DNA from 3 places in the Nonomuraea sp. NPDC000554 genome. Region 1 is predicted to be linked to each of the others. Evidence: predicted binding sites of a transcription regulator. Region 1 holds the regulator's gene; each other region holds the start of a gene.

What was found. The regulator HrcA, encoded in region 1, represses chaperone genes, less so after heat shock. The targets are predictions, from matches to a motif close to TTGGCACTCTCNNNNNGAGAGTGCCAA.
Region 2: a site for HrcA is predicted at 2,499-2,525, ahead of groES (co-chaperone GroES). Genes of this name have one in related genera too.
Region 3: a site for HrcA is predicted at 1,603-1,629, ahead of groL (chaperonin GroEL). Genes of this name have one in related genera too.

Annotation. Positions count from the first base shown of each region.
Region 1 covers NZ_JBEPDC010000005.1:346,522-350,670, forward strand. The annotation lists gene ABT294_RS12845 (DUF3097 domain-containing protein) at 1-309, opposite strand, end outside; gene ABT294_RS12850 (hypothetical protein) at 327-1,073, opposite strand; gene hrcA (heat-inducible transcriptional repressor HrcA) at 1,229-2,242, shown strand; gene dnaJ (molecular chaperone DnaJ) at 2,254-3,393, shown strand; gene ABT294_RS12865 (GTP-binding protein) at 3,380-3,934, opposite strand; gene ABT294_RS12870 (roadblock/LC7 domain-containing protein) at 3,962-4,149, opposite strand, start outside.
Region 2 covers NZ_JBEPDC010000002.1:445,043-449,191, forward strand. The annotation lists gene groL (chaperonin GroEL) at 405-2,024, opposite strand; gene groES (co-chaperone GroES) at 2,098-2,409, opposite strand; gene ABT294_RS06000 (THUMP-like domain-containing protein) at 2,709-3,899, shown strand; gene ABT294_RS06005 (hypothetical protein) at 4,105-4,149, shown strand, end outside.
Region 3 covers NZ_JBEPDC010000011.1:41,558-45,706, reverse strand. The annotation lists gene groL (chaperonin GroEL) at 1-1,492, opposite strand, end outside; gene ABT294_RS21505 (cold-shock protein) at 1,797-1,997, opposite strand; gene ABT294_RS21500 (MoaD/ThiS family protein) at 2,227-2,502, opposite strand; gene thrC (threonine synthase) at 2,528-3,760, opposite strand; SAM riboswitch class I at 3,774-3,914, opposite strand; gene ABT294_RS21490 (RNA polymerase sigma factor) at 3,994-4,149, opposite strand, start outside.

The DNA of each region.
Region 1 (4,149 bases):
GCGTGCGCGCAGCCCTTCGACCGCGATCGAGCCCGACGCGCTCCGCCGTGGCGCCCTGGCCGCGGCGGCGGGCCGGACCAGCGTCACGACCTGGCCTTCGAGCAGGAAGGCGGCGGGCGCGAGCGGGAACAGGCGGCGCTTGCCGAACCGGTCCTCCAGCGTGACGGCCTCCTTGTCGCACGACACCACGGCCCCGCAGAAGCCGCTGTCGGCGTCTTCGACGACCAGGTCCAGTTCGGCGGGCACCTGCGGGATCTTCCCCTTGCCCGGTCGCCGCCAGTTCCCCGCGAGAACGTCTCCCTCGTACACACGGGGACCGTAGCAAATCACCCGCTGACCGCAAGGCGCTTGCGGTGGCTGCCGCGCCGCATGAGCACGACGACCGTCACGATGATCGCGGCCAGCACTCCCAGCCCCGGGATGAGCAGCAGCGCGGCGACCCCGCCCACCATGCCGCCCGCGGCGGAGGTCAGCTCGCGGCCCACGCCGAACTTCACGTCCGCCTGCTCCTGGGTGACGCAGAGGAGCTTGTAGTCGCCCTTGGCGGGCGCGTTGACGACCAGGATGAGCTCCCAGACGTCGCCGTCGTTCGTCACCGTCTGGTTGATCGGCGTGTTGGCCAGCTTGGCCTGCCCGGGGCCGCCGGAGATGCGGCACTCGTAGTGCACCTGGGAGGCGCTGGCGAGGTAGATCGCGGGCTTGTCGGCGGGGTCGACGGTGACGGTGACGTCCTGGCCGGCCGCGAACGTCTTGGACGGTGCGGCGCTCGTCACGGAGCCCAGGACGCCGGCGGCGAACAGGACCACGCCGACCACGCCGCAGATGACCGCGACACCCCAGCCCAGTGCGATCCACCACAGGCGCGGCCTGATCTGCTTGGGGTCCACGGGGGGCGGGAACTGATAGGGCTGGCCGTACGGGGGCGGCGGCGGGTACTGCGGCTGGCCGTAAGGAGGGCCGTATGGAGGCTGCCCGAACTGGGGAGGTTGCCCGAACTGAGGAGGTTGACCGGGGTAGGAGGGACCCTGGCCGGGCGGCGGCCCGAAGGTCGGGGGCTGGGAATTGTCGGTCATGTCCGCAAGTGTGATGCCTGTCGCTTGGAACTGACTAGCAGGACGTTGGACGCCTGTGTCATCGCGCCTGGTGACCAGGAGCCGTACACTTGGCACTCGGGAACACAGAGTGCTAGATCTGTCGTTCCCGAAGGAAGAGGCAGGGAGGTGAGCACGTGCTCGATGATCGGAAGCTGGCGGTGCTCCGCGCCATTGTCGAGGATTACGTGTCCACCAACGAACCGGTGGGCTCCAAGGCGCTGGCCGAGCGCCACAACCTCAAGGTCTCCCCGGCGACGGTCAGGAACGACATGGCCGCGCTGGAGGAGGAGGGGTACATCACCCAGCCGCACACCAGTGCGGGCCGCGTCCCGACGGACAAGGGCTACCGCCTGTTCGTCGACCGGCTGTCACAGGTGAAGCCGCTGTCCGGGGCGGAGCGCAGGGCGATCGAGACGTTCCTGGCGGGCGCGGTCGACCTCGACGACGTGGTGACCCGCACGGTGCGGCTGCTCGCGCAGCTCACCAGGCAGGTCGCGGTCGTGCAGTACCCCACCCTGACCCGTTCCACGGTACGGCACGTCGAGCTGGTCCCCCTGAACGAGCGGCGGGTCATGCTCGTTCTGATCACCAACACCGGCCGCGTCGAGCAGCGGGTGATCGAGCTGCCCGAGGTGGTGGAGGACACCCGCGTCGCGCACCTGCGCGCGGTCCTCAACGCCTGCCTCGACGGCTGCGGCCTGAGCAACGTGCCCGAGCAGATCGCCGACCTGCCCGAGCGGCTGCCCGTCGAGGACCGTCCTGTGGTGGCGACGATCCTGTCGGTGCTGCTGGAGACGCTGGTCGAACGCCACGACGAGAAGATCGTGTTCGCGGGCGCGGCGAACCTGGCCGGGGCCGACTTCACCGTCGGCCTGCGCGACGTGCTCGAAGCGCTGGAGGAGCAGGTCGTGCTCATGCGGCTGCTCGGCGAGACTTCCACAGACACACCGTCCGCGCTCACCGTGCGCATCGGGTCGGAGAACCCGTATCTACGGGGCACGTCCATCGTCGCGACCGGATACGGTTCCGGTGACAATCAACTGGCCCGGCTCGGCGTGCTGGGTCCCACGAGGATGGACTACCCCGTGACGATGGGCGCCGTGCGCGCGGTGGCACGCTACGTCAGCCAGATCCTGGCTGCATCTTAAGAGGTCGATAAGTGGCAAACAGCGACTACTACGCCACCCTCGGGGTGCGCCGTGACGCCAGTCAGGACGAGATCAAGAAGGCCTACCGCAGGCTGGCCCGCGAACTGCACCCCGACGTGAACCCCGATCCCGAGACCCAGGAACGGTTCAAGGAGATCACGCAGGCCTACGAGGTGCTGTCCGACCCGAACAAGCGCCAGATGTACGACCTGGGCGGCGACCCCTTCGGCGGCGCCGGGGCGGGCGCGGGGGCAGGCGGCTTCGGCGCCGGCTTCCCGTTCAGCGACATCATGGACGCCTTCTTCGGCACGGCCGGAGCCACCCGCGGCCCCCGCACGAGAGCCCGCAGGGGCAGGAACGCGACCATCCGCGTCGAGCTCGACCTGCGCGAGACCGCCTTCGGCACCACCCGCGAGCTGGTCGTCGACACGGCCGTGCGCTGTGAGGTCTGCCAGGGCGCGGGCGCCGCGCCCGGCACCCACCCCGACACCTGCGACATGTGCTCGGGGCGCGGCGAGATCTCCCAGGTCACCCGGTCGTTCCTGGGCCAGGTGATGACGTCGCGGCCGTGCCCCCAGTGCGGCGGTTTCGGCACCATCATCCGCCACCCCTGCCAGGAGTGCTCGGGCGACGGGCGCGTCCGCACCCGGCGTACGATCAAGGTCCGCATCCCCGCGGGCGTCGAGGACGGCACGCACATCCAGCTCGCCGGGGAGGGTGAGGTCGGCCCCGGTGGCGGCCCGCCCGGAGACCTGTTCCTCGAGATCGTCGAGCGCGCGCACGAGATCTTCGAGCGGCGCGGCGACGACCTGCACTGCACGGTGCAGATCCCGATGACGGCCGCCGCGCTCGGCACCATCCTCGCGGTCGAGACCCTCGACGGCTCGGAGGAGATCGACGTCCGGCCGGGAACCCAGGCGGGTCAGGTCATCACCATGTACGGGCGTGGCGTGCAGCGGCTCAACGAGTCGGGCCGTGGCGACCTGCTGATCCACGTCAACGTCGAGACCCCGATGCGCCTCGACCAGGCGCAGGAGGAGCTGCTGCGCGAGCTGGCCAAGCAGCGCGGCGAGGAGCGCCCGCCCGGCAAGTTCGCCCCCGGCCAGCAGGGCTTCTTCTCGCGGTTGCGCGACGCCTTCAACGGGAGGTGACCCCGTCGAGGAGCGCCGCGATGGCCTCCTTGACCGACTCCCCGTCGCGGGCGTCGCAGTCGACGAACGGCACGTCGGAGGCGACGCCCAGGGCCTCGCGCACCTCGTCCAGGTCGAACCGCGCGGCCCCGTCGAAGTTGTTGACGGCCACCGCGAACGCCATCCCGCGCTCCTCGAAGAAGTCGACGGCCGGGAAGCACTGCTCGATCCGGCGCGTGTCGACCAGCACGACCGCGCCGAGCGCGCCGTGCACCAGGTCGTCCCAGAGGAAGGCGAAGCGGGCCTGACCGGGGGTGCCGAACAGGTAGAGCACGACGCCGTTGCGGAGGGTGAGCCGGCCGAAGTCGAAGGCGACGGTCGTCGCGGCCTTCCGGTCCACGCCGAACAGGCACTCGGCGGCGGCGGTGGTGATGGCCGCCTCGGCGGTGACCGGTTCGACCTCGGAGACCGCGCCCACGAACGTGGTCTTGCCGACGCCGAAGCCGCCCGCGACCACGATCTTCGCCGACCGCGCGGCCGGCGGGTCAGCCCGCGACACCACGGACCGCCCTCTTCGCCGGTGGCCGGCTCACCATGGCAGCGTGTTCTTCAGCGACGCGACGAGCTGCGGCGTCAGCACCCCGCCGACCCGTTCGCACAGCACGGCCATCTCGTGGCCGATGCGCCCAAGGTCGCAGTTCGCGTCGGCGAGCACGCCCAGGCAGCTGCCGTCGGAGATCACCGAGACCAGCAGGAACCCCTTGTTCATCTCGACCA
Region 2 (4,149 bases), on a different contig from region 1:
TAACGAACACGCTGGGTTTACTTCGATAAACCTCTTTTTCCACATCCGGCCAACCCTGTTGACTCCGCCGCCCACTTGTGAAAGGGACGTGTCGCCCTAAAAACCCACAGACAACCCCTATCCGGGCACTGTGGACGATCCCCCTACCGGCCCGTACCGACGGGCGCGGCACGGGGTGGGTAGCCCGCAAGCGAACGGCCGCGCCGAAGACGGCACAGGACACAGACGAGGGACTGGCCGACACCCGACACCAACGGACGCGCCCCAGACAAGCACGCAGCGCCCCACAACCTCGCACCGAACGCGATACGAGACCCAGGCGAGCCGACTCCCACGACGGCCAGAAAACGCGAACGGCCCACACCGAGAGTGGTGCGGGCCGTGGGCGTGGAACGGGAAGAAGGTCAGTGGCCGTGGCCGTGACCGTGGCCCTGCCCGGCGGCAGGGGCCTCCTCCTCGGGCTTGTCGACCACGAGGGCCTCGGTGGTGAGAAGCATGCCGGCGATGGACGCCGCGTTCTGCACCGCCGAGCGGGTGACCTTGACCGGGTCGATGACGCCCTGGCTGAGCAGGTCGCCGTACTCGCCCGTCGCGGCGTTGAGGCCGTGGCCCGCCTTGAGCTCCGCCACCTTGTGGGTGACGACGTAGCCTTCGAGGCCGGCGTTCTCGGCGATCCAGCGGGTGGGCTCCACCAGCGCGCGGCGGACGACGCCGACGCCGGTCGCCTCGTCACCCGTCAGGCCGAGGTCGTCGAGGTCCTTGGAGACGTGGACCAGCGCGGAGCCGCCGCCGGAGACGATGCCCTCCTCGATCGCGGCGCGCGTCGCGGAGATCGCGTCCTCGAGACGGTGCTTCTTCTCCTTGAGCTCCACCTCGGTGGCCGCGCCGACACGCAGCACGCACACGCCGCCGGCGAGCTTGGCGAGACGCTCCTGGAGCTTCTCACGGTCCCAGTCGGAGTCGGACTGCTCGATCGCGAGCTTGATCTCCTTGACCCGGCTCTCGATGGCCTCCGCGTCACCGGCGCCGTCGACGACGGTCGTCGCGTCCTTGGTGACGACGATGCGGCGAGCGGTGCCGAGCACCTCGAGGCCGACGTTCTCCAGCTTGAGGCCGACCTCCTCGCTGACGACCTGGCCGCCGGTGAGGATGGCCATGTCCTGCAGCATCGCCTTGCGGCGGTCGCCGAAGCCCGGGGCCTTGACGGCGACGGAGGTGAAGGTGCCGCGGATCTTGTTGGTGACCAGGACGGCCAGGGCCTCGCCCTCGACGTCTTCGGCGACCACGAGCAGCGGCTTCTTCGTCTGGGCGATCTTCTCGAGCAGCGGCAGGAAGTCCGCGATGGAGGAGACCTTGCCCTGGGTGAGCAGGATGTAGGCGTCCTCGAGGACGGCCTCCATGCGCTCGGGGTCGGTGACCATGTACGCCGACAGGTAGCCCTTATCGAACTGGAGGCCCTCGGTGAACTCGAGCTCCATGCCCATGGCGTTGGACTCTTCGACGGTCAGGACGCCGTCCTTGCCGACCTTGTCGAACGCCTCGGCGATCAGGTCGCCGATGCGGGCGTCCTGAGCGGAGATCGTCGCGACGTTGGCGATCTCCTTCTTGTCCTCGACCGGACGGGCGCTGGCGAGCAGCCTGTCGCTGATCTCCTTGGCGGCCTTGTCGATGCCGCGCTTGAGCGACAGCGGCGAGGCGCCGGCGGCCACGTTTCGCAGACCCTCACGGACCATGGCCTGGGCCAGGACGGTCGCGGTGGTGGTGCCGTCGCCCGCGATGTCGTTGGTCTTGGTGGCAACTTCCTTGGCGAGCTGGGCGCCGAGGTTCTCGTAGCGCTCCTCCAGCTCGATCTCACGAGCGATGGTCACACCGTCGTTCGTGATCGTCGGAGCACCGAACTTCTTGTCGATGACGACGTTGCGGCCGCGCGGGCCGAGGGTAACCTTCACGGCGTCCGCGAGGGCGTTGACACCACGCTCGAGCGCGCGGCGAGCGTTCTCGTCGAACTCCAGGATCTTCGCCATTTTGCTGAGATTCCTCTCCTAGTGTCGAAAGCCCCGGCCGCCAAGAGCGCGCCCGGGGCTCGACACAACCGGCTTACTTCTCGATGATCGCGAGAACGTCGCGGGCGGAGAGCACGAGGTACTCCTCGCCGCCGTACTTGACCTCGGTGCCGCCGTACTTGCTGTACAGGACGATGTCGCCCTCGCTGACGTCGAGCGGAATCCGCTTGTCGCCGTCCTCGTCCCAGTTGCCCGGGCCCACCGCGAGGACCTTGCCCTCCTGCGGCTTCTCCTTGGCGGTGTCAGGGATGACGAGACCGGAAGCGGTCGTCTGCTCGGCCTCAAGCGGCTGGACCACAATGCGGTCGCCGAGCGGCTTAACGGGAACCTTGGTGGCGGTCGTCACGATCGGACCTCCCCTTCAGATTTGAATGATCTAGAAGAGGCGACCAGCGGGGCCTGCCGTCGCGGGTGTCAGACCTGCCTCGTCGCACGTTGGCACTCTCAAGGGGAGAGTGCCAACAGGAAACATATGCAAGAGGGGCTTGACAGTCAACACGAACGCGTCTGCTCAGAGCGATCAGCCGTGGCGGCCCTGGGCCAGAACGTCCTGGATCGCCGATCTGGCGGGCTTCCTGCAGCTCACGACCCGCGAAAACGACGCGCCGAAGCGTCCCCCGGCCGCACGCGCTACCGTCGTATGACGTGGACCTCGACGCTTTCACCGAGCTGCTGACCCCGCGCGGCCTGCGCGCGCTCGCCGAGGCGGTCGAACTCACCGGCACCGACCCGCTCGCCGCCGCCACGAGGCTGCGCCGGACGTACGACGCCACGCTCACCTCGGCCGCCCTCACCCAGGCGAGCCTACGCGAGCGCGCCAAGGCCAAGTTCGGCGCCGACGCCGAGCGCATGTTCTTCACCCCGCACGGCCTGGAGCAGTCCACCCGCGCCGAGGTGGCCGCCCACCGCGCCCGCCGCCTGACCGCCGCCGTCCCGGGCGCGCCGCGCGTCCTGGACGTCTGCTGCGGGGTCGGCGGCGACCTCGTCGCGCTGGCCCGCGCCGGCTGCACGGTGGACGCGCTCGACACCGACCCGCTGACCGTCGCCGTGGCCAGGGCCAACGCCGAGGCGCTCGGACTCTCCGACAGGGTGACGGTCACGGTGGGCGACGCGGCCGAGGCCGCGCCCGAGGGCTACGACGTCCTGTTCGCCGACCCGGCCCGCCGGGTCGTCAGCGGCTCCGCCCGGGGGCGGACGTTCGACCCGATGGCCTACTCGCCGCCGTGGCCGGTGGTGCTCGACCTGCTGTCCCGGGCCGCGCGGGCGTGCCTCAAGGTCGCCCCCGGCATCCCGTACGAGTTCATCCCCGACGGCACGGAGGCCGAGTGGGTGTCGTACCGGGGCGAGGTGAAGGAGGCGTCGCTGTGGACCGGTGAGGCCGCGACGGGGCTCGTCCGGCGCGCCACGCTGCTCCCGGGCGGGCACACCCTCACCGCGACCGGCGTGACGGCCCCCACCGGGCCCGTCGGCCGCTACGTGTACGAGCCCGACGGCGCCGCGATCAGGGCGCACCTCGTGGGAGAGGTGGCCGAGCTCGTCGGCGGGCGGCTGGCCGACCCGATGATCGCCTACATCACGGCCGACGAGCCCGTCGACACCCCCTGGGCCGCCCGGTACGAGGTGCGGGAGGTGATGCCGTTCTCGGTGAAACGGCTGCGAGCCGCGCTCAGGGAACGAGAAATCGGGAATGTCGTCGTCAAAAAGCGGGGATCGGCGGTCGACATCGACCGGCTGCGCAGCGAATTGCACCGTCGCCTTTCCGGCGACAAATCAGCGACAATCATCTTGACGCGCGTCATGGACCGCCCCTCCGTCCTCATTTGCAACCAGCGCTGACCGGCTCTGACCTGCGAGAATGACAAATCAGGGCGATCCATCGATAATCACGAACTTCTTCCGCGCCCCTGACGTACCTTGATCGAAAGGCTAAGGTGGGCGGGCGGGAGTTCTCCCCTGTTGCGCTTAACCGCGTTCCTCCTTCTTTCATCAGCAAACCGGACCTACCGACCATGGCAGACCGTCGGCGTCGAAGGAGCTTTCGGTGGATCATTCCAACCACACCGGCCTTCTGCAGGCAGGCAGCGAA
Region 3 (4,149 bases), on a different contig from region 1:
CCTTGGCCGGGTCGATGATGCCCGACTCGAACATGTTCACGTACTCACCCGTAGCGGCGTTGAGGCCCTCGCCCGGCGTGAGGTTGCGAACCCGCTCGACCACGACGCCGCCCTCAAGACCGGCGTTGACCGCGATCTGCTTCAGCGGCTCCTCCAGCGCCTTGCGGACGATCGCCGCACCGGTCGCCTCGTCGCCCTGGAGCTCGAGCTTGTCGAACGCCTTCGCGCCCGCCTGCAGCAGCGCCACGCCACCACCGGGGACGATGCCCTCCTCGACGGCCGCCTTCGCGTTGCGCACGGCGTCCTCGATCCGGTGCTTGCGCTCCTTCAGCTCGACCTCGGTGGCCGCACCGGCCTTGATGACGGCCACGCCGCCGGCCAGCTTCGCCAGACGCTCCTGGAGCTTCTCACGGTCGTAGTCGGAGTCGGTCCGCTCGATCTCGGCACGGATCTCGTTGACCCGACCGGCGATCGCGTCGGGGTCACCGGCGCCGTCGACGATGGTGGTCTCGTCCTTGGTGACGACGACCTTACGGGCACGACCGAGCAGGTCGAGCGTGGCGTTCTCCAGCTTGAGGCCGACCTCCTCCGCGATGACCTGACCACCGGTCAGGATCGCGATGTCGCCCAGCATCGCCTTGCGACGGTCACCGAAGCCCGGAGCCTTGACGGCAACCGAGCGGAACAGACCGCGGATCTTGTTGACGACCAGGGTGGCCAGGGCCTCGCCCTCGACGTCCTCGGCGATGATCAGGAGCGGCTTGCCCGACTGCACGACCTTGTCGAGCAGCGGCAGGAGGTCCTTGTTCGCCGAGACCTTCGAGTTGACGATCAGGATGTACGGGTCTTCGAGCACGGCCTCCATGCGGTCGGAGTCGGTGACGAAGTACATCGACGTCATGCCCTTGTCGAAGCGCATGCCCTCGGTGAGCTCGAGCTCGAGGCCGAAGGTGTTGCTCTCCTCGACGGTGATGACGCCTTCCTTGCCGACCTTGTCCATCGCCTCGGCGATGAGCGAGCCGATCTCGGGGTCGGCGGCGGAGATGGAGGCGGTGGAGGCGATCTGCTCCTTGGTCTCCACGTCCTTGGCCAGCTTGGAAAGCTCCTCGCTGACCCGCTCGACGGCCGACTCGATGCCCTTCTTCAGCGACATCGGGTTGGCGCCGGCGGCCACGTTACGCAGACCCTCACGTACCAGCGCCTGGGCGAGCACGGTGGCGGTGGTGGTGCCGTCGCCGGCGACGTCGTCGGTCTTCTTGGCGACTTCCTTGACCAGCTCAGCGCCGATCTTCTCCCAAGGATCCTCGAGCTCGATCTCCTTGGCGATGGAGACACCGTCGTTGGTGATCGTGGGAGCGCCCCACTTCTTCTCCAGCACGACGTTGCGGCCCTTGGGGCCGAGGGTCACCTTGACGGCGTCAGCGAGCTGGTTCATACCGCGCTCGAGACCGCGCCGGGCGTCCTCGTCAAACGCGATCATCTTGGCTGCCATAAGGCTAGACCTCCCAGATGCAGGGTGGCTTGTTGTGGACCGAGCCGACGCCCGCGACGGCATATGGGCCCGCAACTCCGTTCGGCAGGCCCCATCGCCTCGATCCCGTGTTGGCACTCTGTGGAAGAGAGTGCCAACGAACTGTTTAGCACTCTACCCAGCCGAGTGCAAGCGAACACCACTGCCGCCCAGGTCAGTCGGTACGGCGGGCCACTCGGCCCGCCGTACCCAGGTCGGCGGGAAGGGGACGGCGAGACCGCACGGACTGCGCTGCCGTGCGGGCCGGCCGATGCGTACCAGTGCTTCAGACCGTGCGGACAGACTCCGCCTGCGGCCCCTTCTGACCCTGCGTGATCTCGAACTCGACACGCTGTCCCTGTTCGAGAGAGCGGTACCCGTCCATCATGATCGCTGAGTAATGGACAAAAACATCCTTACCACCGTCTACCGCGATGAAGCCGTAGCCCTTGTCCGCGTTGAACCACTTGACGGTGCCCTGCGCCACTTCCGACTCCTCTTACTGGGCTCACAGATCGCGCCCATTCCATACGCGACCCGTAATCGCATGACTTATCGCTAAATCAGCCAGACGATCGCCCTCGACCATACCTGTGGCACGGCGTTTGGCAACAGAGTCAATCTACGAACCGCATATTTCGTCCAGAGGGTGAGCCCGTTGAATTGAACGGGAAATGAAGAAGGCGCCCCGAGGGGCGCCCTTCTCCGCCTGACGGTCAGCCGCCGGCGACTGCCGGGATGATAGAGATCTGTGCGCCTTCAGGTGCTGGCGTGTCGAGCCCTTCGACAAAACGGACGTCCTCTTCGCCAACGTAAACGTTGACAAAACGACGAATCTTGCCCGAATCATCCAGAATTCGCGCTCCGATGCCCGGGTAGTCGGAGTCGAGCTTGGCAAGGACGTCACGAAGAGTCGCGCCTTCGCCACTCACTTCCGCGTTACCGCCGGTGTACGTGCGCAGGATGGTGGGAATCCGCACAGAAACGCTCATGGGTTTAACTCGCCTTTCCTGGTTGTCAGACAGCCGCGCGGAACGCGTCGAGAGAGGGCCGGATCACGGCGGTGGGGGTGGCGTCGGCGGCCACGGCGTCGAGCGTCTTGAGCCCGTCGCCGGTGTTCAGGACCACGGTCTCGGCCTCCGGGTCGAGCTGCCCGGTCTCGACGAGCTTCTTCAGCACGCCCACGGTGACCCCGCCGGCAGTCTCGGCGAAGATGCCCTCAGTCGAGGCCAGCAGCTTGATCGCGGCGACGATCTCGGCGTCGGTGACGTCCTCCACCGCTCCCCCGGTGCGGCGGGCGATGTCGAGCACGTACGGCCCGTCGGCGGGGTTGCCGATGGCCAGCGACTTGGCGATGGTGTCGGGCTTGACCGGCTGCACCACGTCGTGGCCCGCCTTGAACGCGGCCGACACCGGCGAGCAGCCGAGCGCCTGGGCCCCGAAGACCTTGTAGGGGGTGTCCTCCACCAGACCCAGCGCCACCAGCTCCTTGAAGCCCTTGTCGATCTTCGTGAGCTGGGACCCCGAGGCGATCGGGATGACGATCTGCTCGGGCAGCCGCCAGCCGAGCTGCTCGGCGATCTCGTACGCGAGCGTCTTGGAGCCCTCGGCGTAGTACGGCCGCAGGTTGACGTTGACGAAGCCCCACTTGTCGCCCAGCGGGTCGCCGATCAGCTCGGAGCAGAACCGGTTGACCTCGTCGTAGGTGCCCTGGATGCCGACCAGCTTGCCGCCGAACACCCGGGCCATGGCGATCTTGGCCTGTTCCAGGTCGGCGGGGATGAACACGCAGGCGTCGAGCCCGGCCCTGGCCGCGGCGGCCGTGACCGCGCCCGCCAGGTTGCCGGTGGAGGAGCAGGAGAGGGTGTGGAAGCCGAAGTTGCGCGCCGCCTCGACGGCGATCGCGACGACCCGGTCCTTGAAGGAGTGGGTGGGGTTGCCCGAGTCGTCCTTGACGTACAGGGACTTGATGCCCAGCGCCCGCCCGAGGTTGCCGGCCTTGACCAGCTTCGTCCAGCCGGGGTTCATGTTCGGCTTGGACGCGACGTCGACGGGGACGGGGAGCAGCGAACGGTAGCGCCAGATGTTCGCGGGCCCGGACTCGATCTGCGCCCGGGTCACCTCGCCGAAGGAGTAGGCCGCCTCAAGCGGCCCGAAACACTCCAGACAGGCGAAGCTGGGACCAAGGTCGTAGCGGGTGCCGCACTCGCGGCAGGAGAGACCGACAGCAGGACCAAAGTCAAGCGACATGAAGCGAGGCCTTCCCTCATCTTCGCCTGCGGCCACCCTGACCGCAGACCGGAATTGGCACCTTGTCCCGGTCGGCCTCGCGGGTCGCGAGCCTTGAACCGGGAGGGTTGCCGGGGCTTCGTAGGGCCGGTCCCTCCACCCCTCTGGATGAGCAATATTCAGTTGTCGAAATGGATGTTACCTGGCCACGCCCGCATCCCGACCAGATGTCTCAGAATACGAGACAGCCGATCTCATCGATACTCCTCGCCGAGCACGCCCTGGACGTACTTGCGCGCCTGGTGGATGCGCGATTTGGCGGTGCCGAGCGGGATCTTGAGCTGCTCGGCGACCTCGTTGTAGTCGAGCTGCACGATGTCGCGCAGCACGAGCGCCTGCGCGAGGTCGGG